DNA from 4 places in the Pseudobacillus sp. 179-B 2D1 NHS genome. Region 4 is predicted to be linked to each of the others. Evidence: riboswitches for the same ligand, from Rfam matches in the RefSeq annotation. Region 4 holds a riboswitch; each other region holds the start of a gene.
The links. A riboswitch is a leader RNA that binds a small molecule or an ion and turns the genes downstream of it on or off. The one in region 4 is predicted to bind glycine.
Positions count from the first base shown of each region.

Region 1: linked by a shared signal. The riboswitch ahead of ACH0BF_RS14200 (iron-sulfur cluster biosynthesis family protein) and the one ahead of gcvT (glycine cleavage system aminomethyltransferase GcvT) in region 4 are both predicted to bind glycine.
Region 2: linked by a shared signal. The riboswitch ahead of glyA (serine hydroxymethyltransferase) and the one ahead of gcvT (glycine cleavage system aminomethyltransferase GcvT) in region 4 are both predicted to bind glycine.
Region 3: linked by a shared signal. The riboswitch ahead of ACH0BF_RS15815 (amino acid permease) and the one ahead of gcvT (glycine cleavage system aminomethyltransferase GcvT) in region 4 are both predicted to bind glycine.

Region 1 is NZ_JBIQDP010000013.1:115,007-120,743, reverse strand. It holds gene ACH0BF_RS14215 (cytochrome ubiquinol oxidase subunit I) at 1-798, shown strand, start outside; gene ACH0BF_RS14210 (cytochrome d ubiquinol oxidase subunit II) at 832-1,866, shown strand; gene purU (formyltetrahydrofolate deformylase) at 2,105-3,001, opposite strand; gene ACH0BF_RS14200 (iron-sulfur cluster biosynthesis family protein) at 3,020-3,319, opposite strand; glycine riboswitch at 3,418-3,500, opposite strand; glycine riboswitch at 3,504-3,604, opposite strand; gene ACH0BF_RS14195 (class I SAM-dependent methyltransferase) at 3,670-4,287, opposite strand; gene msrA (peptide-methionine (S)-S-oxide reductase MsrA) at 4,477-5,433, opposite strand; gene ACH0BF_RS14185 (aldehyde dehydrogenase family protein) at 5,459-5,737, opposite strand, start outside.
Region 2 is NZ_JBIQDP010000010.1:62,501-68,237, reverse strand. It holds gene ACH0BF_RS11845 (LAGLIDADG family homing endonuclease) at 1-215, opposite strand, end outside; gene ACH0BF_RS11840 (winged helix-turn-helix transcriptional regulator) at 410-760, opposite strand; gene ACH0BF_RS11835 (nitroreductase family protein) at 880-1,506, shown strand; glycine riboswitch at 1,647-1,747, shown strand; glycine riboswitch at 1,751-1,834, shown strand; partial or broken gene glyA (serine hydroxymethyltransferase) at 1,943-3,192, shown strand; gene ACH0BF_RS11825 (serine dehydratase beta chain) at 3,208-3,726, shown strand; gene sdaAA (L-serine ammonia-lyase, iron-sulfur-dependent, subunit alpha) at 3,726-4,607, shown strand; gene gcvH (glycine cleavage system protein GcvH) at 4,915-5,310, shown strand; gene ACH0BF_RS11810 (CarD family transcriptional regulator) at 5,686-5,737, shown strand, end outside.
Region 3 is NZ_JBIQDP010000016.1:29,045-34,781, forward strand. It holds gene ACH0BF_RS15805 (AzlD domain-containing protein) at 1-321, shown strand, start outside; gene ACH0BF_RS15810 (methyl-accepting chemotaxis protein) at 389-2,116, opposite strand; gene ACH0BF_RS15815 (amino acid permease) at 2,344-3,723, opposite strand; glycine riboswitch at 4,173-4,232, opposite strand; glycine riboswitch at 4,235-4,331, opposite strand; gene ACH0BF_RS15820 (MFS transporter) at 4,672-5,737, opposite strand, start outside.
Region 4 is NZ_JBIQDP010000014.1:2,635-8,371, reverse strand. It holds gene comGD (competence type IV pilus minor pilin ComGD) at 1-129, shown strand, start outside; gene ACH0BF_RS14375 (type II secretion system protein) at 113-421, shown strand; gene comGF (competence type IV pilus minor pilin ComGF) at 342-836, shown strand; gene ACH0BF_RS14365 (hypothetical protein) at 833-1,213, shown strand; gene ACH0BF_RS14360 (YqzE family protein) at 1,274-1,444, shown strand; gene ACH0BF_RS14355 (YqhG family protein) at 1,462-2,235, opposite strand; gene ACH0BF_RS14350 (DEAD/DEAH box helicase) at 2,207-3,907, opposite strand; glycine riboswitch at 4,066-4,156, shown strand; glycine riboswitch at 4,160-4,239, shown strand; gene gcvT (glycine cleavage system aminomethyltransferase GcvT) at 4,328-5,428, shown strand; gene gcvPA (aminomethyl-transferring glycine dehydrogenase subunit GcvPA) at 5,452-5,737, shown strand, end outside.

The DNA of each region.
Region 1 (5,737 bases), on a different contig from region 4:
GGCCATGTCGCCCTATCCGCCTATGTCGTTGGCGCTTTCGTCGTTGCCTCCGTGGCAGCGTTTAAAATGATGCGAAATAAGCACGGCTCAAGAGTGTATCTTTTTCATCAAAAAGCATTGATGGTCAGCCTTGTTTTAGGAGGGATCTTCTCTTTCTTAACGGCGATTAATGGCCATGCGTCCGCTCAATATTTACATGAGTACCAGCCTGAAAAGTTAGCTGCTGCAGAGGGGCTGTTTGAAACACAATCACATGCTCCTTTAGCGATTGGAGGCATTACCGATCGGGAAACACAAACGATCAAGGGAGCCATCGAAATTCCCTGGCTGCTAAGCTTTCTGGCAGGCAACAGCTTTGATACCGTTGTTGTCGGGTTAAACGACTTTCCTGAAGAACTGTGGCCGCCATTGTTTATCCATACTCTCTTTAATGCCATGGTAGGGATCGGTTCACTGCTTATTCTTATTTCGTTAGCCGGGATCGTATGGAGAAAGTTTCTGAAGAAAGACCGATTTCCGAAATGGTTTTTGTGGCTATTAGTTCTATCTGGTCCTCTCGCTGTTATTGCGATTGAGTGCGGCTGGATTTTCGCTTGCTCAGGAAGACAGCCATGGGTGATTTATCGTGTGTTAGCAACAGCCGAATCGGTTACAACCGCTACGAACCTGGGCGTTCTTTCTCTTCTATTCTTTTTTGTGTACGTTCTGTTAGGCATTACGGTTGTCATGGTGCTGCTGTATTTCTTTAGAAAGAACACTGAATTAGATGATCTTGAGAAGGCCGAGAAAGGAGCTTAGCCATGCTATTTAACTATACAGGAGGCGTGATTCATGCCAAATGAGCTGATTGCTATTACGATTCTATGGGGATTTGTATTTATTTACTCGATCATGGCAACGATGGACTTTGGCGCCGGCTTCTGGTCAATGATTTATATACATCGTGAAAAGACAAGAGCAACGAATATCGCCAACCGCTATTTGTCACCTACTTGGGAAGTGACGAACACGTTTATCGTTGCCTTGGTTGTGGCTGTGTACAGCTTATTTCCGAAGGCAGCTTACACACTTGGTACAATTTTACTCGTTCCGGGCAGCATTATCTTGCTGCTGCTCGCCGTCAGAAGCGCCTTCTTAGTCTTTTCTAACATTGCTGTAGAATATAAAAAGCCACTGACATATGTCTCAGGTATTACCGGCATCTTAATTCCGGGCTTGTTAATCAGCGTCTTACCTATCACTCACGGCACATTTATCGATTATAAAGGCGGACATCCCACTTTGAATTTACAAAAGCTTTTTACGAGTCCGAGTGAATATGCATTTATTGGATTTGCCATTAGCAGCACCTTATTTTTATCATCCTTGCTGTTAGCCGATTATTCCAAGACATCCAATGAAGAGGAAGCCTACAAAGTGTACTTGAGAGATGGAAGAATTTTAGGGCCAATTTCTTTACTGATGGCCTTTGCCATTATGCTCACTTTAAGGGCAGAAACACCATGGTTATATACGCGTATGATGGAAGATCTGCCTCTGCTGCTTGTGTCACTTGGCTTCTTTTTAATTGGAGGGCTCGGTTTATTTCTTCCTTCATTTTCAAAGAAAGATGTACGGGGAATGCCAAGGCTTGCTGTTGTAGCAGTTACGACTCAATATTTCATTGCCAGTTATGTGTACGGCAAAGCCCATCTGCCATATATGGTTTACCCCAATGTGACTATCCAGTCCGGTTTTACCGATCCTAACTCCTTTATGGCCGTATTTGCCACTTATATTGCCGGCTTTGTTATTCTCTTTCCCGGCTTTATTTATTTTTGGAGGCTATTTATGCATGATAAAAAGTATTTACGGCAAAAAAGCTAATGATCTTCTGAAAAGAAAAAGCTTGATGGGCTGCCGGCCCGTTAAGCTTTTTCTTTTCTAACCCTTCACCACTGATTCAACAGCGAGGTAATCAAAACAGTTAAAGCATAGATAAGTAAAATGACTTGCAGAAGACCCGTTCTTCTTCTCTGCTTATTCACTAAAAAGAGTCCCACACATATCATTGCCAAGATGATGCAAGTAACATCTAACAGGAGTTGATTGGCTATCATCCGGCTTACGTAAACACGATTGTTTTATTGCCGTGAACGATAACTTTATCTTCCACATGCCAGGAAACGGCTTCTGCAAGGACACTTCTTTCCACATGACGACCGGCAATCTTCAAATCTTCTGCTGTGTAGCGGTGGTTGACTCGCAAGATATCCTGCTCAATAATCGGCCCTTCATCAAGCTCATTAGTTACATAATGAGCAGTCGCCCCAATCAACTTCACTCCGCGGTTAAAAGCCCTGACGTAAGGATTTGCCCCTACAAATGCCGGCAAAAATGAGTGGTGAATATTAATGATTTGGTTTGGATATTTGGCTATAAAACTAGGAGAGAGGATTTGCATATATCTTGCCAAAACAATAAAGTCGACTTTTCCTTCCATTAACTCCATCGCCTTGTGTTCAGCTTCCTCTTTCGATTCATGAGAAAGCGGGATATGATAGTAAGGAATGCCATAGCTTTCCACTATTTCTTTTAAATCAGAGTGATTGCTGATAACCATTGGAATCTCAACCGGGAGTTCTTTTGATTTCCAGCGCCAAAGAAGCTCCAAGAGACAATGGTCTGCTTTAGAAACAAAAATCGCCATCCGCTTTGATTTTTCTTTATTTCTCAATTGCCATTCCATTGGGTAGGATTCAGATAATTCCTGCAATCTCTGCTCCAGCTCATCAATAGCAGAGCCCTTCTCATCCATATCGAACTCAACCCTCATAAAGAAAATGCCATCTTTAGGATTCGTGGTATGCTGGTCAAATTGAACGATATTTGCTTTATGTTCCAATAATACATTAGATACGGCTGAAATAATGCCCGGTTTTTCTGGACAAGTAACTAACAATTTAAAATAATGAGTATTCCCCTTTTTATGCAAAATTCTTCCCCCATCCTTAAACGCCATTCTTTGTATAACGAAAAGCTATTCGATCGCACAATCACTTGAGGCAAAGCTTTCTCCAACTAAGAAGCCCGTTTCCTTTGTATAGTCAATATGTGTTTCAGCATCGAGATAACGTTCAGTAAAGCGATCTATGCGAATTTGCACCCCATTGCAATCAATCACCTTATCATTTCGGCGCGGCTCATCAAATGTAAGGGCAAACCTTACCGATATTCCACATCCACCAGCTACATCAGCATCAATTCTTGGAGAATACTTTTCTTCAAGCATCATTGCTTTTAACTGCTTCATCGCCGGTCCTGTTAATGTAATCATCATCCTTCCCTCCTTCTGCGAGCGTTTTCTAGTTATACACCTTGTCTTGCTCACTCCCTTTTTCTGCACGCAAAAAAGGACAGAAAAGGGTACAATCCCTTCTCTGTCCTTTTACCTGAGAGTTTAACCCTATCTTCAATAGGGCCTTCCCCTTTGGTGGCGTACTTAAACGCGCTCTCCAGAGGTGCGTCCCATTGTGGTTCTTCTACCTGAGAGATTAATTCCAAGGGCCTTTTTGGAACTTGCTCCTTCGGTGGCTTATTGCTCGCACTCTCCCACAATCGTCATCCGCTATTTTTATTCAGAATAATTTAAATATTGGTGATTGTCAATTGTTTTCCCAATTCTCTTACCTATAGACTAGATCCTCCATAATGAAAAATAACAAAACGTTCATTGTCATTTTTTTTATAGAGACCCGGCACTCTCACTTCTTTCACCAGTTGAAATGGAGTATACACTTCAAGAAATTGGATGTACTCCGCTGTCGGATAGTAAAGGACAATATCAACAGACCGTTGATGCTCTTCAACTGAGTGCAGGATATGATGGACGACCTTCATGAAAATTTGGATCGAAAAAGGATTGAAGAAGTAGAACCGATTGTCTGCCTTTTCGATCTGATACTCCTCTGCTGCGCAGCATACAAAGCGAATAGATTGATCCGACCTCTTCTTCTTTTTCATATAATCGGCTTGATTTTCAAGTGCTTCCTGGTAAAGCTGGCCGTTTACCTCAACCCCTGTTACCCGAGCGTGAAAACGATGATGGATATAAAATAGTAAACGCCCTTTTCCACAGCCGAAATCAACTACTCCATCTGTTCTTTTCACCTCATACTCCCGAAAAAGCTCATCGATGGCCTCATAGGGGGTTGCCTCATAACGATTATAGTGAATTGACTGATATAGCCATTCCCATGTGCCGCCTGTCTGAATCTTTAGCAAGCGATCGTATTCTTTTTCATTCATTGCCATTCCCCGATCTGTTTTTCTTTATTATAAAGCGGACGATATGATTCACTCAAACGAATACCGCTTGTCAATCTGCTGAACGGACCAATAAATTGGCTCTTGTGGCGAGTACATAAGCGTCATTGATCCGTAAAGATGCAGAATTGGTGGATCAACAAACAGAAGTGGCCAATAAAGGAACTTCTCTTATTCGAACAGGCTTTTAAATTCTCCATAGCCCTCTTCTTCAAGCTTATCCTTTGGCACAAAACGGAGAGCAGCCGAGTTAATGCAATAGCGTGCGCGGTCAGGACCAGGACCATCATCAAAGACGTGGCCTAAATGAGCGTCAGATGTTTTTGCCCGCACCTCAATCCGGCGCATGCCATGAGACGTATCAAGTTTTTCTGCTAGCTCTATCCGGCGCAAGGGCTTCGTGAAGCTTGGCCAGCCGCAGCCCGCGTCATATTTATCCGTCGAGCTGAACAAAGGCTCTCCTGAAATAATATCCACATAGATTCCCTCTTCCGTGTGGTCCCAATATTCATTATGAAATGGTGGCTCTGTCGCATTATTTCTTGTTACCTCGTATTGAAGAGGAGTGAGTTCTTCCCGTAATTGCTCATCTGTTTTTTGATCTTTCCAGTTTTCACGAATAAATTTTGCTCGCCCGGACCCCTCTTTATAAAGATTGTAGTGGAAGGCATTCTTTTTGTAATAGTGCTGGTGCTTTTCTTCAGCTCGGTAAAAGGGCCTCGCCGGCAGAATCTCTGTCACGACCGGTTTTTGAAAACGGCCGCTTGCTGCTAATTCTGCTTTCGAAGCTTCCGCCAATTCTTTTTGTTCTTTGTCATGGTAAAAAATGGCCGTCCTATAGGATGATCCCCGGTCATTGAACTGTCCGCCCGCATCAGTTGGATCAATTTGATGCCAAAACAGCTCAAGTAATTTTTTATAAGGAAAAACTGCAGGATCATACATGATTTGTACCGCTTCGTAATGACCCGTTGTGTCAGAGCATACCTCTTCATACGTCGGGTTCTCTGTGTGGCCACCCGTATAACCGGAGACAACCTCTTTAATTCCCGGTTGTTCATCAAACGGTGATACCATACACCAAAAACAGCCGCCTGCAAATGTAGCTAACTTACATTGTTCAGCCAAGAATCAACACTCCTTTACATCCGTATTATTTTCGGTTTCCGGTCTTCAAAAGCTGACGATAGACCGTTAAGAATTCGCCCCAGTTTCTTTTTTTTCCCCAAAAGCTGCGAATCAGGCGTACAAATAGTTCATACTTTCCTTCATAAGGGTACCAGTTCACTTCTTTTTTCTTACGGCCCTTGTCCACCATAACGGCTGTTTGAACACAAAAGCTCTGCATGCCTACATCCCCATGATACGCGCCAATTCCTCCCTCTTTCGTTCCTCCATAAGGAAGATAAGGATTGGCTACTGTAATGATTAC
Region 2 (5,737 bases), on a different contig from region 4:
AAAGTATAAGAGTCCTTGTGAAGGCCAGGCTTATAATTTTTCTTATTACTAATGGCTCCGCCGGTCAGTGTTTGAATATAGAGAAGAAGCTCTTTATCCGACGAAGAAATTGTGATGCAAGGACGCCGATGTTCTCTTTGGTGCATTCTAGTTAGTGTGATAGAGCCTTCTCCATCTATAATCCCTGCTAAATAGCCCGCTTCCCAATCTTTCATGTCCTCTCCTCCTGAATTATTGTCATTCTTGAAAAATGGAAGCTTTGTGAAAGAAAAAACTTCGTCAAGTTGTTATGATCATCTACTTATATTGAAGCTTCAAAACATAGAACTGTTATGTCTATGAGTCTGTTTTTCTAAGGAAGGATAATAAACATTAAATTCTTATCTAGTTAATGACCCAGGTGTAGGGTTTAAATACGAGAAGCTTTACTAACCCAGCGCATAACAGCAGTAATGACATCTTCGAGTTCTTTGCCGATTGGGGTTAGTTCATAGATCACTTTTCTTGGGGAGGATTCAAATGTTTTCTTCACAACTAGTCTCTCATTTTCTAGCTCGCGCAGTCGTTCTGTAAGGAGCCGATCAGAAATGCCGGGGATTTCGTTTAATAATTCGTGATACCGTTTAGGGCCTTTCAGCAGTGTATAAATAATGACTCCCATCCAGCGCTTTCCGATGAACTCGATCGTGTGGTGAAAGTTATCGCAAATAGTGGTCTTATCTTTGTACTGAGAACAATTCAACTCATTTTGTTGGCTCATTCTATAACCTCAATGTTTTTATATAAATTTTAGCATATAGTATTTGACAAACCAAGCTTACTAATAGTAAGCTTGGTTTTGAACTTACTTAAAGTAAGTTCAATTAGGAGGGAAAGAAAGTGACAACAACTATGCAAAGTTTATCAGAAGTGATTCGCAATCGCCATTCTGTTAGAAAATATGATCCAACTTATAAAATTTCGAGAAATGAAATAGAAGAAATGCTGCAAGAAGCGATGCTAGCTCCTTCATCTAGCAACCTTCAGCCATGGCGCTTTATCGTTATTGATAATGAGGAGGTAAAGAAGGAACTAAGAGCCATTGCTTACAACCAAGAGCAAGTGGAGACATCTTCAGCTGTCATTGCTGTTCTAGGCGATGTAGAAATGTATAAAAATGTTGAAAAGGTATACCAAAGCAGCTATGAAGCTGGCTTTATGGATGAAGCGAGTATGAATAAACTGATTCAAAACACATATAATACGTATCCTAATGCGCCAGTTGAAGCAAGAGCCAATATTGCTTCATTTGATGCAGGGCTCGTCTCTATGCAGCTTATGCTTATTGCCAAAGCGAATGGTTATGATACGGTAACTATGGGCGGCTTTGATAAGCAGAAGTTTGCTGAGCGGTTTGATGTACCGGAACGCTACATTCCAATTGTTTTAATCGCTATTGGTAAAGCTGCTGCGCCTGCTCATAAAACGACTCGTCTTCCGCTGGAAGAAACAGTTCGTTTTATCTAACTAAATAGACGTTATTTAATAAAAGAGCATTTTCTGGTTTTTCAGAGTGCTCTTTTTATATTGCTTTTTCCTATCTTCATAAATTGAAAAAAGTGGTTGACAATTATAATTATTTTTAATATTCTAAACAAAAATAGCGGATGACGATTGTGGGAGAGCACGAGCAATAAGCCACCGAAGGAGCAAGTTCCAAAAAGACCCTTGGAGCTAATCTCTCAGGTAGAAGAACCACAATGGGACGCACCTCTGGAGAGCGCGTTTAGGTACGCCACCAAAGGGGAAGACTCTACGATCGATAAGAGTTAAACTCTCAGGTAAAAGGACAGAGAAGGGAAATGTTACCCTTTTCTGTCCTTTTTTGTGTGCAGAAAAAGGTAGCGAGAGATAAATGTACAGCACATGTTTAAAAGAGGAAATCTGAATAGGAGGCAAGGAAATGAGTTTGCAAAAAAATGATTTTACTATTTTTGAGGCGATTGAGAAAGAAAAGAGACGCCAGCATGAGACATTGGAATTGATTGCATCAGAAAACTTTGTCAGCCCGGATGTATTAGAAGCTATGGGAAGTGTAATGACGAATAAGTACGCGGAAGGATATCCGGGAAGGCGCTACTATGGGGGCTGTGAATTTGTCGATGTGGCGGAACGGGCAGCGATTGAACGTCTGACCAACCTATTTTGTGCTAAATATGCCAATGTGCAGCCTCACTCGGGGGCGCAGGCGAATCTCGCCGTCTTTTATGCACTGCTTCAGCCTGGCGATAAAATCATGGGCATGAATCTTTCGCATGGCGGACATTTAACTCACGGAAGCCCTGTGAGTATTTCTGGCAAATGGTTTGAGGTTGTTTCTTATGGAGTAAAGGAGGATACGCAATTAATTGATTACGATGAATTGGAGGAGATTGCCCATAAAGAAAAAACGAAATTGATCATTGCCGGGGCGAGTGCTTATCCGAGAACGATTGATTTTGCCCGCTTTAAAGAGATTGCCGATCAAGTGGACGCGAAATTGATGGTGGACATGGCGCATATCGCCGGGCTGGTGGCAGCAGGTCTTCACCCTTCTCCTGTTCCTTATGCAGATGTTGTGACAAGCACTACCCACAAAACATTGAGGGGGCCTCGGGGCGGCATTGTGTTAACGAACGACGAGGAAATCATTAAGGCTATTAACAAAGCAGTATTCCCAGGAATCCAGGGAGGCCCCCTTATGCACATTATTGCAGCAAAAGCGGTAGCTTTCAACGAAGCGGCGCAGCCGGACTTTAAAGAGTATGCCAAGCAAGTTATCCGAAACAGCCAGGCACTGGGCGAAGCGTTAAAGAGGGAAGGAGCTGCTCTTGTTTCCGGGGGGACAGATAACCACCTTGTCCTGCTGGATGTGCGTCCGTGGAGTCTGACTGGAAAAGAAGCAGAGCGTTTGCTTGAGGAAGCAGGTATTACCGTAAATAAGAACACGATTCCTTATGATCCGGAAGGCCCGTTTGTGACGAGCGGAGTGCGGATGGAACAGCTGCGTTAACTACGCGCGGCATGAAAGAAGAGCAAATGGAGAAAATTGCTCAGGTGATAGCCGCTGTGTTGAAAAACAAAGGGGAACCGGCGGTACTGGCACAGGCAAAAGAAACAACGGCCTCTATTTGCGAAGCTTATCCATTATTCCAACAGTCAGTCAACGTATAGGAAAGGAGCAACAAAATGGAATTTCAAAGCTGCTTTGACATTATCGGGCCTATTATGGTGGGGCCGTCAAGTTCTCACACCGCTGGCGTTGTATCGATTGGCAAATTTATTTATGAATGGTTGGGCGGGTGTCCTGAAGAGGCGGATATTGTCTTCTATGATTCCTTTGCTGAAACCTATCAAGGGCATGGAACGGATAAAGCACTGCTTGGCGGTTTACTTGGCATGGGGACGGATGACTCGGGCATTCGGGATGCTCTGAAGCGGGCCGGGGAGGTTGGCCTGGATTATACGATTGAGCCGCAAGGAAGCTGCTTATTTTTTGACCATCCGAACACGGCTATGGTTACAGCTAGACGGGGGAACCAGCTTGTAAAAGTAGGCGGTGCTTCTCTCGGAGGCGGGTTATCGAAAATCTTTATGATCAACGGCCGAATGGTCGATATTCGTTTGAGCACGAGCGATGATTTTTCGGTGCTGGCTAGAAACTATCAGATATATCGATTAAGAGAAGAAATTGCGAGGAATGCCTGATGGAGATCTTATCAATGAAACAGCTTCTGAAGTCTTGTGAAAAGGAGCAGAAAAGTATCGGTGAAGTGATGCTGCTGCTAGAAGAAAAGAAATCAGGCAAAAATCAACAAACGATTCTTCGCATGATGGAAGAACGGCTCATCAAAATGAAGGAAGCGGTCGACAGTGGAACAGAGGATTCCTCATCCGCGCCGAGCGGAATTTCCGGAGGAGATGCCGTAAAAATGCGAGATTACGTACGAGGAGGAAAAACGCTTACAGGCAGCTATATTAGTCAGGCAATGACTTTCTCACTGGCTACTTCGGAAAGCAATGCCAGAATGGGAGTCATTGTGGCTACGCCCACTGCCGGAGCAGCAGGCATTTTGCCAGGCGTGCTCTTTTCGCTTCATCACAATGACGGAACGCCCTTTAAGGAGTTGGTTATGGGACTGTTTACCGCCAGCATGCTCGGCTATGTGATTGCTAATCGTTCGTTTATTTCCGGGGCTGCTGGAGGATGCCAGGCGGAAGTGGGCTCGGCAGCCGCCATGGCTGCTGGCACCATCACTGAATTAAAGGGAGGCAGCCCAGAGCAAGCTGTGCATGCAACGGCGATAGCGATGAAGTCTCTCCTAGGATTGGTTTGTGATCCGGTGGCAGGGCTTGTTGAAGTGCCTTGTATTAAACGGAATGCGATCGGTACATCCATTGCTTTTTCGGCTGCAGACTTGGCTCTTGCAGGAGTAGAAAGCCGCATTCCATGTGATGAGGTAATTGAGGCAATGTACAAAGTGGGGAAAGATATGCCAAGAACATTAAGAGAAACGGCTCTTGGCGGTCTTGCTATGACTGAGACTGGTCAGAGGATAAAAGAACAGCTCTTCTGCAGTAAGAAATAAAGCAATTTATGGATGGGAAAGACGATTGCTATATAAAAGGGATATCAGTGTTTATTTATATAGAAGTAACGATGACAGAGAGCAGCTTGAATAAAAGTGTTGTCGGTGGGAGAAGAAATGACTATTGCTTGGGGGAGCGGTAGCCATTTACAGGAAGAAGCTCAGTAAAAAGGCAGTGACTGTTAGGATAAAGACACCGGCTTATAAGTGGGGTATAAACTGTTTTTTGATATATATGTTAGTTAAGTAGGACGCGATTGGATTTATAAAACAAAGAGAACGTTTGAGGGGAAAGGGAGAAGAACAGATGACAGAAGCAACAGCGAATTTACTATATAGCGAAGAACATGAATGGGTACTTCAATTAAGTGAAAACCGGGTAAGAATTGGTATTTCTGATTATGCCCAAAAGCAGTTAGGGGATATTGTATTTGTAGAAAATCCAGAGATGAATGACGAAGTAACGGCCAATGAATCTATGGGAACTATTGAATCTGTTAAGGCGGTGTCAGAATTATTTTCTCCTCTCTCAGGCACGGTTATGACTGTTAATGAACGGTTAGAGGACAATCCTGAATTAATTAACGAGCAGCCTTATAAAGAGGGCTGGTTGATCGAAGTGGAGATGTCTAATCCGGAAGAACTGAAGGTGCTGCTAAGTGAAGGCGACTATGAAGCGTTTATTAATGAAGGAGAAAAATAAGGCCAGCAACGCTTGATAGAGAAAGAACTGGCAGCCAGGTATTAGAACTACTAAGAAAAACGATAAGAGAGAAGGCAAGGTGTGAATAGGTGATCCGAGAGCGCACAAGCCCAGGCGGCTGTTTCAAGTTGTAAGTATCATAGTCAATATTTACTGTCGCATGCAGGTTTCTTCCTGCATGCGTTTTATGTTCTCAAGGTTACAAAGGATGAATTAAATGTTGACGATAAAAATCTTCATAAGTACAAGAATTTTGGTTTATATACAAGAAAAAGAATATTGATTATTTTAAATATTCGTGATATATTTAAAAATTTGAATAAAAATATTGTTGTGATAACATAGTAGTTGTAAATGTGAATGGAGGTGGAGGATTTGTTTCAAGTTGGCGACAAGGTTTTTTATCCAATGTATGGAGCAGGGGTGA
Region 3 (5,737 bases), on a different contig from region 4:
ATAAACATAACTGTAATTCTTATCCTGGCCGGCTGTGCGATCGTGACTTGGATTCCTCGTGTTGCTCCTTTTCTGATTGTGCGTAACGTACAACTACCGGACGCTATAATGAAGTGGCTTTCCTTTATCCCAGTGTGTATTTTAACGGCTTTGGTGGCAGGAAGTGTAATTGAGCATAGAGAAGGAACACTACCGTCTCTTAATTGGCAAGTTTTAGTAGCAACCATTCCTACTTTACTCATTGCTTTATGGACGAAAAGCCTGTTAGTAACTGTTATCGTCGGGATTGCCATCATGGCAGCCTTAAGAAATTTTATATAAGATTGCTCTCAACAAAAAGCTAGTTCGTCCAGAAGTACTTCTGGACGAACTAGCTTTTTTAATGGGTTTATAATTTGAAGGCTCGTACCTTTTGATGGACCTCTGTAACAACATGACCGGCTTCTATAACTTGATCTGTAAAGCGATTCAAATTGCTTTGCACCTGCTGAATAATTGCATCCACCTCTTCTGTAGCAGCAGCCGTTTCTTCTGATACAGAATTTACAGAGATCATCTGGTGATTTAAAGTAGAATGTTCGCTCATAATTGAAGACGTTCTCTCTTGAATAACAGTTAACTCCCTAAAGGATTGTTCGATTTTTTCTTTCAAGCGATTGACATTTGTAATGACTGCGTCAATTTCAGCTTTTTGAATAAGGAATTCCCGTGATGTTGCATCCGTTCGTTCAATCGTTTTTTCCACTTGCGACTGAATGTTGCTTAAAGAATGCTGGATCATACTCGTTGCTTCTTTCGATTGGGTGGAAAGAGCGCTGACTTCTTTAGCTACTACCGCAAATCCCTTCCCATGTTCTCCAGCTCTTGCAGCTTCGATGCTAGCATTGAGCGCTAGTAAATTTGTATGATCAGCAATGCCTTGAATGTCAGAAATAATCTTTGTAATAGCCGCAGACTCTTCCTGTAGTATTTTTAATTCTTCTACCATTGATTGATAACTCGTCTGTGTTTGCTCAGAATGAATGATAAATTGACTGAGTTGCGCAATGCTCTCTTGCTGTCCTGCCGTAATTTCTTTAAAAAAACAATGCAATTTTTGAATATTTTGCTCCATATCATTTAAATTTTCATGTAAATGGTTGACGGCCACCGCAGACTTTTCAACAGCTTTTGTAACCTCCTGATTCCCCAAAGCAATTTCACTGCTTGCATGTACAATTTCTTTCGTCTGTTCACGAATATCCCGTGAACCGTTTGTTATTTCTGTAAATGTGTTGGCGCTATAATCTGAGGATGACTGTACCTCTTTAATTAATCCTCTTAACTGCTTCTGCATAAGTATAAACGCCTGTTGAATTTTGCTAAATTCATCTTTTCCTGAGGCAGCCTGAATCTGTTCGGAAAAATCACCGTTCCCCATTTTCTCCGCTTGCTTTTCAAGTAAAGTTAATGGAGAAAGCTTTCTTTTTAAATAAACGTTCATTCCTCCAACAGTTAATAAAAACAATAAAAAAATAAGGGCTAGAAGCTTTAACCCAGTAGAGAAAAATACATCCCCTCCTATTTTGTTAGCGGTTTCAGCCGAAATATCAATTCCCAATACACCAATCACTTCTCCGTTCTCGTTTTTGATTGGTGCAAACCCTGATAAATATTGGCCGTATTTCGGATCGTTGAATACATCTGTACGCTGTATCTCTCCCTCCAATACCGGAGCTAGCTCTTCTGCAGGAATAGAGCTCTCGTCTCCCATTGCAGGCGGTTTATCATCCGAAAGGTTGGAGCCTCCATCTATCATGTTGCGGACCTTTTGACCGTCTACATCTAAAATATATACGAATAAAGCCCCCGTTTGTTCTCGAAAGTGCGCTAACTTCTTTTGAAGCGAATGATAATTTCTATCTTCCTTTGGATCGTTTATAAACGATTCATACTTTTCCCCATCTATTGTTTCACTATAGTTTTTTGCTATATCCCCTGCGAAGGCTCCTAACGAATGATTGGCAGAAGTATGGACGGAATAGTAAATTCCTGCTGATGCAGCAAGGCCAATAGTAAAGATGATAGCTGTGATAACTAATAAAATTTTTGATCGAACAGAAGCGTTTTTTCTCATATTCTCCCCCTATGATCTTTAGTTGTAATAGATAGGCTTATTATCCTACTAATATTTTACTATAATGTATATCCTTTCTATTTTCAATTTTTAGCTATAATGATGGCTACCTTTTAACAGATAGCTTTCTAACATGCAAGATATAGGAAAATAAAAGGAGCTGCAGCTGAATAAGCGTTTATACTTTTCAGCTGCAGCTCCGGTCTTTACATCTATTATATTGTCTTTTAATTTTCTACTATTTTTTCTTGATCGGCATGATTTATCTTTACTTTGCGCATCTTATACACCGCGATTAACAAAATAAACCAAACAGGCGTAATGAATAAGGAAATACGAGTATCTTCCGCAAGAGCAAGCACGACAAGAACGAATGCCAGGAAAGCTAAAATTAAGTAATTAGCAAACGGGTAAAGCGGCATTTTAAATTTATTCACTTTCGCTAAATCCGGTCTTGTTTTACGGTATTTCAAATGGCTGATGATTGTAATGCCCCAAATAAAGATAAAACATACGGTAGAAACACTTGTGATTAATGTAAATACTCCCTCTGGCATCACATAGTTCAATACAACGGAAATCAAGATGACTACTGTTGAAAAGAACAAGGCATTAGAAGGTACCTTGCGACCATCAAGCTTGGCCAAAGATACAGGTGCATTTTTGTCTTTAGCAAGTGAGTAGACCATCCGGCTTGTACTAAAGATGGCACTATTACATGCTGAAGCCGCAGACGTCAACACGACGAAATTCACAATACCAGCAGCTGCAGCGATACCAACTGCCACGAATACTTGCACGAATGGGCTTTCGGTTGGGATAATATCGTTCCACGGATACACACTCATAATAACGATAAGCGCACCAATATAGAAAATAATAATCCGAATAGGAATATTGTTAATCGCTTTTGGAATAACTCTCTCTGGATCCTCTGTTTCACCCGCTGTCAACCCTACCAATTCAATGCCAACGAACGCAAACACGACCATCTGGAAGGAAAGGATAAATCCATTTATGCCATTAGGGAACATGCCGCCATGGCTCCATAGATTTGTAAAACTGGCTGCTCCTGAAGGAGTAGAAAAGCCTTTAATAATCATTACAACCCCAACAACAATCAGTGCTAGAATGGCGATAACCTTAATCAAAGCAAACCAGAATTCCATTTCACCAAACAGTTTGACAGTAGCAAGGTTCATAAATAGTAAAATGACAAGGGCGATTAACCCTGGCATCCACTGCGGGACAGATGGAAACCAATACTGAGTATACAAACCAACAGCCGTTAAATCGGCCATCGCAATAGAAATCCAACAGAACCAGTAGGTCCATCCAGTCATAAACGCTGCCATATTCCCTAAATAATCTCTTACAAAGTCAACAAACGAATGATAATTTAAATTACTTAAAAGCAATTCCCCAAGTGCACGCATGATTAAAAAACAAATGACTCCTGTAATCATATAAGCAAATAAAATGGAAGGGCCTGCTAAATGAATAGATTTTCCTGCTCCAAGAAATAATCCTGTTCCAATTGCCCCGCCAATAGCAATGAGTTGCACGTGCCGGTTTTTCAGGCCTCTCGACAAAGTTTGTTCCTGCATACCATTTCCCTCTTTCTACTTTTCGGAATATTCTTTCTTGTCGATTTAAAATATTTTGTTACGGTATTTAAATCGTAAGCTAATAAATTAAATATCCCACAATTAAAGTTTAATATAAAATTCGTTAATCCGAAAGAAAAAAAGCGCTTACATTTTAGAATAAATAAATTCCTCAAAAGAACATGCATGCTCTGCAGTGGTAACTTTTGTCAATACACATGCTCCCGTTCCGTTAATGCCTGCAATTTCTAAAACAATCGAATCCAAGGATTCTAACTCTTTTTCAGGGCAGTTTCTTTCATTTCTTGTTGTGCAATCAATCTAGAAATAGAGTCATTACAATTCTTTTTCTTACAAGGATAATTTCGAGCTTCTCCTCCTCCTTTTTACTTTTCTCCATTTTTCTCCGACAAAAAAAGACAGAGAAAAACAGGAGTATTTCCCATTTTTCTCTGTCCCTTGTACCTGAGAGTTTAACTCCTTTGGTGGCCTATGGCTCTCTCCAGAGATGCGTCCTATTGTAGTCCTTTTACCTGAGAGATTGATACCAGCTGGTACTTGCTCCTTCGGTGCTAAACCATGGGTCTAGTCTCTCCCACAATATTCATCCGCTCTTATCTATCTAATTTAGATACTAGTCTATGGAAGAGATCATGTCAACTGAATATTCAGAACTAAGTTGACTCAATTCTACAAAAAAGCTATTACATCTACTAAAGAGTAAAGAACTTAAAATACTATGCAGCTTAATAAACGTATACATTGCTTTTCAACTAATAGGCTCTGCTTAAAAATTTAATACATCATTTTTATAGCCATCTAAATTATACTGACTATTTGCCTTAGCATACCTTCCTCCGCCTTATTGATAAATTGATTACTGATAGGTAAAAAAAGCCGCCGCACAACCAGTGAATAACTGTATGTGAAGCGGTCTTTAATTTACCATTACTTATCCTGCATTTCCCGTAATTTTTGATCTCCTGGAAGCCAAAGAGCACAAATACCGAGAAGCGGGAGAAGACTTGATAGAATCATAATAAATTTTATTCCGAAACTGTCAGCGAGAAAGCCGAGGATGACAGCCCCGATAGCCCCCATCCCGAACGCAAGCCCAACAATTAAACCGGAAGCCATCCCAATTTTATTAGAAAGCAGCTCCTGTGCATAAACCACGGCTACACTAAAGCTTGATAGCAAGATAAAACCAATTAACAACAAGAGCGGCAGGACAGCGAAAGCCGGTACATATGGAAGAATGACTGTAAGCGGAGCAGCACCCAGCATGGAAAAGACAAGTAGATTTTTCCGGCCAAAGCGATCAGCCAGCGGCCCGCCAAGAAACGTGCCTGCCACGCCAGCAGCCAAGTAAACAAACAAATATAATTGTGATTGTTTAATAGTCAATCCATAATCCTTAATTAAATAAAATTGATAAAAGTTCGTTATAGCTGCCGCATACCAGGAGCGGGCAAATACAAAGAAAATTAATAACACCATTGCCCACTTTATCCGTGCCTGTAATTTTGTTTTTTCCAAGGAAACTTGCTGTTTCTTCTTTGCCGCCTGAGTTGTCAGCCGTTGCTTATACCAGGCGGAGACTCTTGAAAGCAGCAACGCACCAACTGCGGTAACTGCCGCAAACAATAACGCTCCCTTCTGACCAAGCGGTAAAAAAATGTAGGCTGTAAAAACTGGAGCCAGCGATTGGCCGCCGTTCCCGCCCATTTGATAAATGGATTGGGCCAGCCCTCGCTTGCCACCTGCTGCCATAAAAGCGACCCGTGATCCTTCCGGATGAAAAACAGCTGACCCTAAGCCAATAAACAATACAGCGAAGAGTACGAAATAAAAGTTAGGAGACAAACCAAAACCGATAACACCAATCATAGATAGAAGCATTCCGGCCGGCAGCAGGTATGGTTGCGGTTTCCGGTCAGCCGCAGCTCCAAATACCGGCTGCATCACCGAAGAGGTCATATTTAATACGAAAGCAATCCAGCCCAGCTGTGCA
Region 4 (5,737 bases):
GCCAAATTATCTTTTTTGCCGAATGGAAATACGAGCAGCTTCGGCACCGTTCATTTTGAATACCTTGATCGTCACATTTCGTTGATTTTTCAAATTGGCAAGGGGAGATTTTATGTTAAAGAACAATGAAGGGGGCTTTACACTTGCAGAAAGCCTACTATCTTTAATGGTCATAGCCATGCTAGCCGCTTTTATACTGCCATTGATGGGGCAAATGACAGGACAATCCAAAGCCCTTTGGGAGAGGCAAAAGGGGATGAGGCTTTTATATGAAGAGGGGGCAAAGCAAATGATTGAAGGAGAAGACTTTCACGTGGTCTATGAGAGAGAGGGAGAGAAATATGATATTTCCTGGGAAACGAGCATTGGATCAGCTTGTTTTGAAGTATCGGGAGAAGTCTACTGTATTAAGAAACAATAGGGGGTTTACAATCGTAGAGTCTTTGTTCGTTTTACTCATCTTTATCAGTATTGCTGCTCTCTTCCCACTTATATACGGAGCAGTATATCAGACAGAAGAACAGCTTAAGCCGGAAAGAAGGGCAGAGTGGGAGCTGTTTGTACTGCAGCTTAGAAAGGAAATAAATGTTTCCCATTCTCTTCAAATAAGCGCGCAAAAACTGACATTTATTCAAGGAACAGATGTTATTTCAATTGAAAAATATAATGATGGCGTAAGAAGAAGAGTGGGTGGCAGAGGGCATGAGATGATTCTTCAGCAAGCTTCATCCATACAATTTTATCCATGTGGTTCACTGTTGTGCGCGGAGGCAGGCTTTAAAAATGGTGAGAAAGAAAAGGCACAATTTCATATATTTACAGGAGAGGCTATATGAAAGGTGTAATCACCAATGAAAAGGGAGTCATTCTTCCTTATACACTTCTACTTTTCACTATTGTTTGCACAGCTGCCATTTTCGGAACGGGTATTTTTGTGAGCAAGCAGAAGACAGCTTTGTTTTTGACAGATTATTATGAAACAAAAGTGATAGAATCAATGACCCTTCAGGAAATTCTTCCCTTGTTGGAACAAGGAACCTCCCTGTCCGGCGAGTATCGTACAAATCGCGGAAAAGTCGTTTATGCCGCTCAGCCCAACGAGGGAGAAGAACTAGTAGTGGTTCATTTAAAGACCAATAAACCGGATTCCCGCTTTTCAACAAAAGTTATTTACAGCATGACCGAGAGACGGATTATCCAATGGGTTGAATAAACAGCGTTTAAAATAAGGAAAAACTGGAAAAAATGACACCGACTACAGGAGGCGGTGTATATGAGCGACTATGTAAGATATTTTGTAGAAACGTTTCTCGGTTATTTTAGTGAACCGAAAAAAGTAAGGAAAGAAAAGCGACGCCAAAAGCGGGCTGGCCGTGCCAACTTTTCTTTTAGATGGTTCGGCCTGCTTCCATTAGCGCTGCGCCAGCTCTTTCATAAAAAGTGATGGCCAGCGCTTTTTATCTATGAGTGCAAATAGATTACACCGCCATTAATAATATCTACATGAATCTTCGGAGAATACTGTTTTTCCAATGCGGCCTTTTCAATAAAATAAGCTTCGGGCTTCTCCTCATCTTCATAAAAATAATCAAGTAAGACCAAATCCTCTTCCCATTCTTTCTTAGCTTTTACTGCCCAATCATGAGTTTCTTTTTCAAGTCGGGATGTCAAAAAACGTTGAAGCCTTTTGACGCCGCTTTTCGGCTTGATTAAAGGAGTGATGGTAAAAGAAAAGTCAGGGATTTTTGATACTAATAGCTTCCGATTGAGTACATTCATAAATTCTTCTTGAATTGCTCCATTAATTAAATTGAGGCCCAGTGAATGAAAGATATCTTTTTTGTGATTTGCTTCATAGGAGACCTTTATATTAACTAAGAGCCAGGGCTGAAGCGGCTGCTGGCTGCCAGACTCTCTCTGTTCGTAAAGTCGGATGAAACTTGTATGTTTCTTTGCTGATTCAAAAATTTGCTGTAAGCGCGGTGTACCGAAATGCACGCTCTCTCCTTCAATATTCGGAGGCGCTTTTGCCTGATCGGTAATCAGTGTTAACGAAAGTGGTTCTGCCTTCATTCCAGTTTTTTCGGCATAATGCCAGTAAAAGGGCCGGTTCATTAGTTCCTTATCAATCTCAGGAGTCAGCTTTACACAGAGGGCTCCTTCTGTTTCTTGTAAAAATGTGCATTCAGCTGCTCTAAAATAATTTTCAAGAAATAGATGAATTTCGTTTTTCACTAAATGATTCCTCCTCTTCATGCCACTCGTTAGCCAGATCAATGACAGCTTCAAGGTTTTTCATCTTGACGCGCAGCTCTCCTTCCGTTCTTGAGTTTTGAAAAATATCAGCCAAGTGTTCCTGCATATTGGGAATGTCCATTTTCTCTAAAATATCATCTAATTGTCCGACAGCTTGTTCAAATAAATGGATTTTTTCATAAAGAAGCTGCAGAATTCTGTCTTCAATCGTATCTTCAGTGCTGAAATTGTAAATGCGTACATCTTTCGTTTGCCCGAAACGATGAACACGGCCAATTCTTTGTTCAAGGCGCATCGGATTCCAGGGAAGGTCAAAGTTAATGACATGGTGACAAAACTGCAGGTTTAATCCTTCTCCGCCAGCTTCTGTAGCAATTAAGACTTGTGCCTGCTTTTCAAAAAGTTGTTTCATCCAATCTTTTTTCCCGCGCTTAAAGCCACCACGAAAAGGAACGGACGAAATGCCGTTTTGTTTAAAGAACCATTGCAAATATAATTGAGTGGCTCGATATTCAGTAAAGATAATGACTTTATCATTAATAGATTGAACGAGTTCAAGCGCTTTTTCCGCTTTTGAGTTTCGTGTTACATTTTGTATGTGGGACAAAACGTTTTGGAAACTCTCCGGAAAATCAAGATTATCTCCGTACAGCTTTCTAGCCATGTTCTTCAAGGTAAAAAAGACTGCCTCTTTGCTGCTGCAAGCTTCCCGTTGCAAAGTAAGCAAAGAAAAGGAAGATCGTACATCGTCAGGCTGGCTGCGAACGAAATACTCAAGAGCCTGATAGAGGGAACGTTCTTCTTCTGTGAACGTTACTTTTACTGATTCTACTTTTCTCGCTGTCCATTCCACCCCTGTATCCTGCCGGCGGTTACGAATCATCACTTTATTCATTAGCTTGATTAAATGATGATGATTTTGTACCTGGCGGTCGCCCTTTTTAAACCGCTCTGTAAATTGTCCTTCGCTACCAAGATGGCCGGGCTTTAATAATGAAACAAGATGAAACATTTCATCAAGACGGTTTTGAATAGGTGTTGCCGTTAAAAGCAGGCAAAACTTCTTTTTTAAATGACGGACAAACTGATAGTTTTTGGTTTTATGGTTTTTTAATTTATGAGCCTCATCGATAATGACTAAATCATAGTCTTGTTCATAGATCTTTTCTTTGTGAGGGCTTCGCTTCGCCGTGTCGATAGACGAGATGACGATGTCATGCTGATCCCACGCATAAAATTTTTTCTGAGCGATAGCAGGAATATAAAACTTACTATTTAATTCATTGGCCCATTGGGAGACAAGAGAAGCTGGAGCTAAAATTAACACTTTTTTCACGAGGCCACGGATCAAGTATTCTTTTAATACCAATCCGGCTTCAATCGTTTTTCCCAGCCCTACTTCGTCCGCTAAAATCGCTTTTCCATTCATTTCTTCCACTACTCTTCTAGCTGCTTCAAGCTGATGGGGCAAGGCCGTAAGCTCTGGTAAAAAGCTAGGGGCTAACAATCCTTCAAAATTCGGCACCATCATTCGTGTTTCCATGTTTACAGTTGATTGAAAGAGCGGCCAATTGCCCCACGGCCCGTCTTGTTCTATTCTTTTCTCTAATTCTTCTTCCCAGGCGTGATTAAAATAGATTTCCACATTCATTTGAAAAACTCCTTTATAAAATATGTTGCCGAAACCTTACCTTTAATGGTAGGATGTAATTGAACAAAATATTATGTCATTTTACAAAAAAGCGAACATTCTTGATTCGTATGAATCAGATGTTCATAGTATGCCCATTTATTAATTAAATATAGCGAATGAAGGCGAGGGGAGAGACTGTTCATACAGCGCCGAAGGAGCAAACAAGCTTTTTGTGAATCTCTCAGGCAAAAGAACTCTTGCTGGACGCGACTCTGGAGAGCGTTTCGTAACGAAACCACCAAAGAAGACAGCCTGTTCATCAGGTTAAACTTTCAGGTTCAAGGACAGAGAACAACTTTTATAAGCTGTTCTCTGTCTTTTTTTATGCAAAAATAATGGGCTGAACCGTGAGAATGACAATGAGAGAGGGGTAGGGAAATGGGAGAGTTAAAGCGCACGCCATTGTTTGAATGGTATAAGCAGTCTGGAGCAAAAACAATTGACTTTGGAGGATGGGAGCTGCCTGTTCAGTTCTCAAGCATTAAGGAAGAACATGAAGCTGTCCGGACAAAAGCAGGACTTTTTGACGTTTCCCACATGGGCGAGGTTACTGTAAAAGGAGAAGGCGCATTGGCTTTCCTCCAAAAGATGATGACGAATGATTTGTCAAAGCTGCAGCCGAACCAAGCGATGTATACAATTATGTGCAATGAAAAAGGCGGAGCTGTTGATGATTTGCTTGTTTACATGCTTGCTGAAGAAAATTACCTGCTTGTTGTCAATGCTGCTAACACAGATAAGGATTTTGCCTGGCTAAAGAAGCATCAGGTAGGAGACGTGCAAATCGAAAATGTATCAAAAGACTGGGCACAGCTTGCCATCCAAGGGCCAGCCGCAGAAGGAATCTTGCAAAAGCTTGTACCTGACTTGGATTTGGGCGAAATCAGGCCTTTTAAATTCCGTCAAGAAGTCAGAATCAATGGGGTGCCTGCTCTGGTGTCACGCACTGGTTACACGGGAGAAGACGGCTTTGAAATTTACAGTCGCAGTGAGGAGGCCCCTAAGCTGTGGCAGGATCTTCTAGAAGCAGGTGAAGAAGATGGGCTTCTTCCATGTGGTCTTGGTGCCCGTGATACTTTGCGGTTTGAAGCAAATCTAGCGCTGTACGGTCAAGAACTGGCAGAAGACATTTCTCCAATTGAAGCGGGCTTAGGCTTTGCTGTGAAAACAAATAAAGATGATTTTATCGGGCTGGAAGTTCTAAAGGAGCAGAAAGAAAATGATCCGGAGCGAAAACTGATTGGTCTTGAAATGATTGACCGGGGGATTCCGCGCCATGGATATGCTGTTTTTTCAGGCGAAGAACAAGTTGGTCATGTGACAACCGGTACTCAGTCGCCGACTTTAAAGAAAAATATCGGGCTCGCTTTAGTAAAAGCAGAATGTGCTGTACCTGGTGAAGAACTGCTGGTGGAAGTCCGCGGTAAGAAGCTGGCAGCTAAAACTGTAAAACCGCCATTCTATAAACGTTCAAAATAAAAGAAGAGGGAAGGGAAAACATTATGAAGCATCGTTACTTGCCGATGACAGAAACGGACAAAAAGGAAATGCTTGCAGCAGTGGGTGTCCAAACAATAGACGAATTGTTTGCGGATATTCCTGAAAAAGTACGCTTTCAAGGATTATATGATATTAAGAAAGCGAAAGCGGAACCAGCACTCAAAAAAGAATTAAGCTCACTGGCAGCAAAGAATATAAATGCCAAGCAATATGCTTCCTTTTTAGGAGCGGGCGTATATGATCATTATACCCCTTCTATCGTGGATCATGTAATTTCCCGTTCGGAGT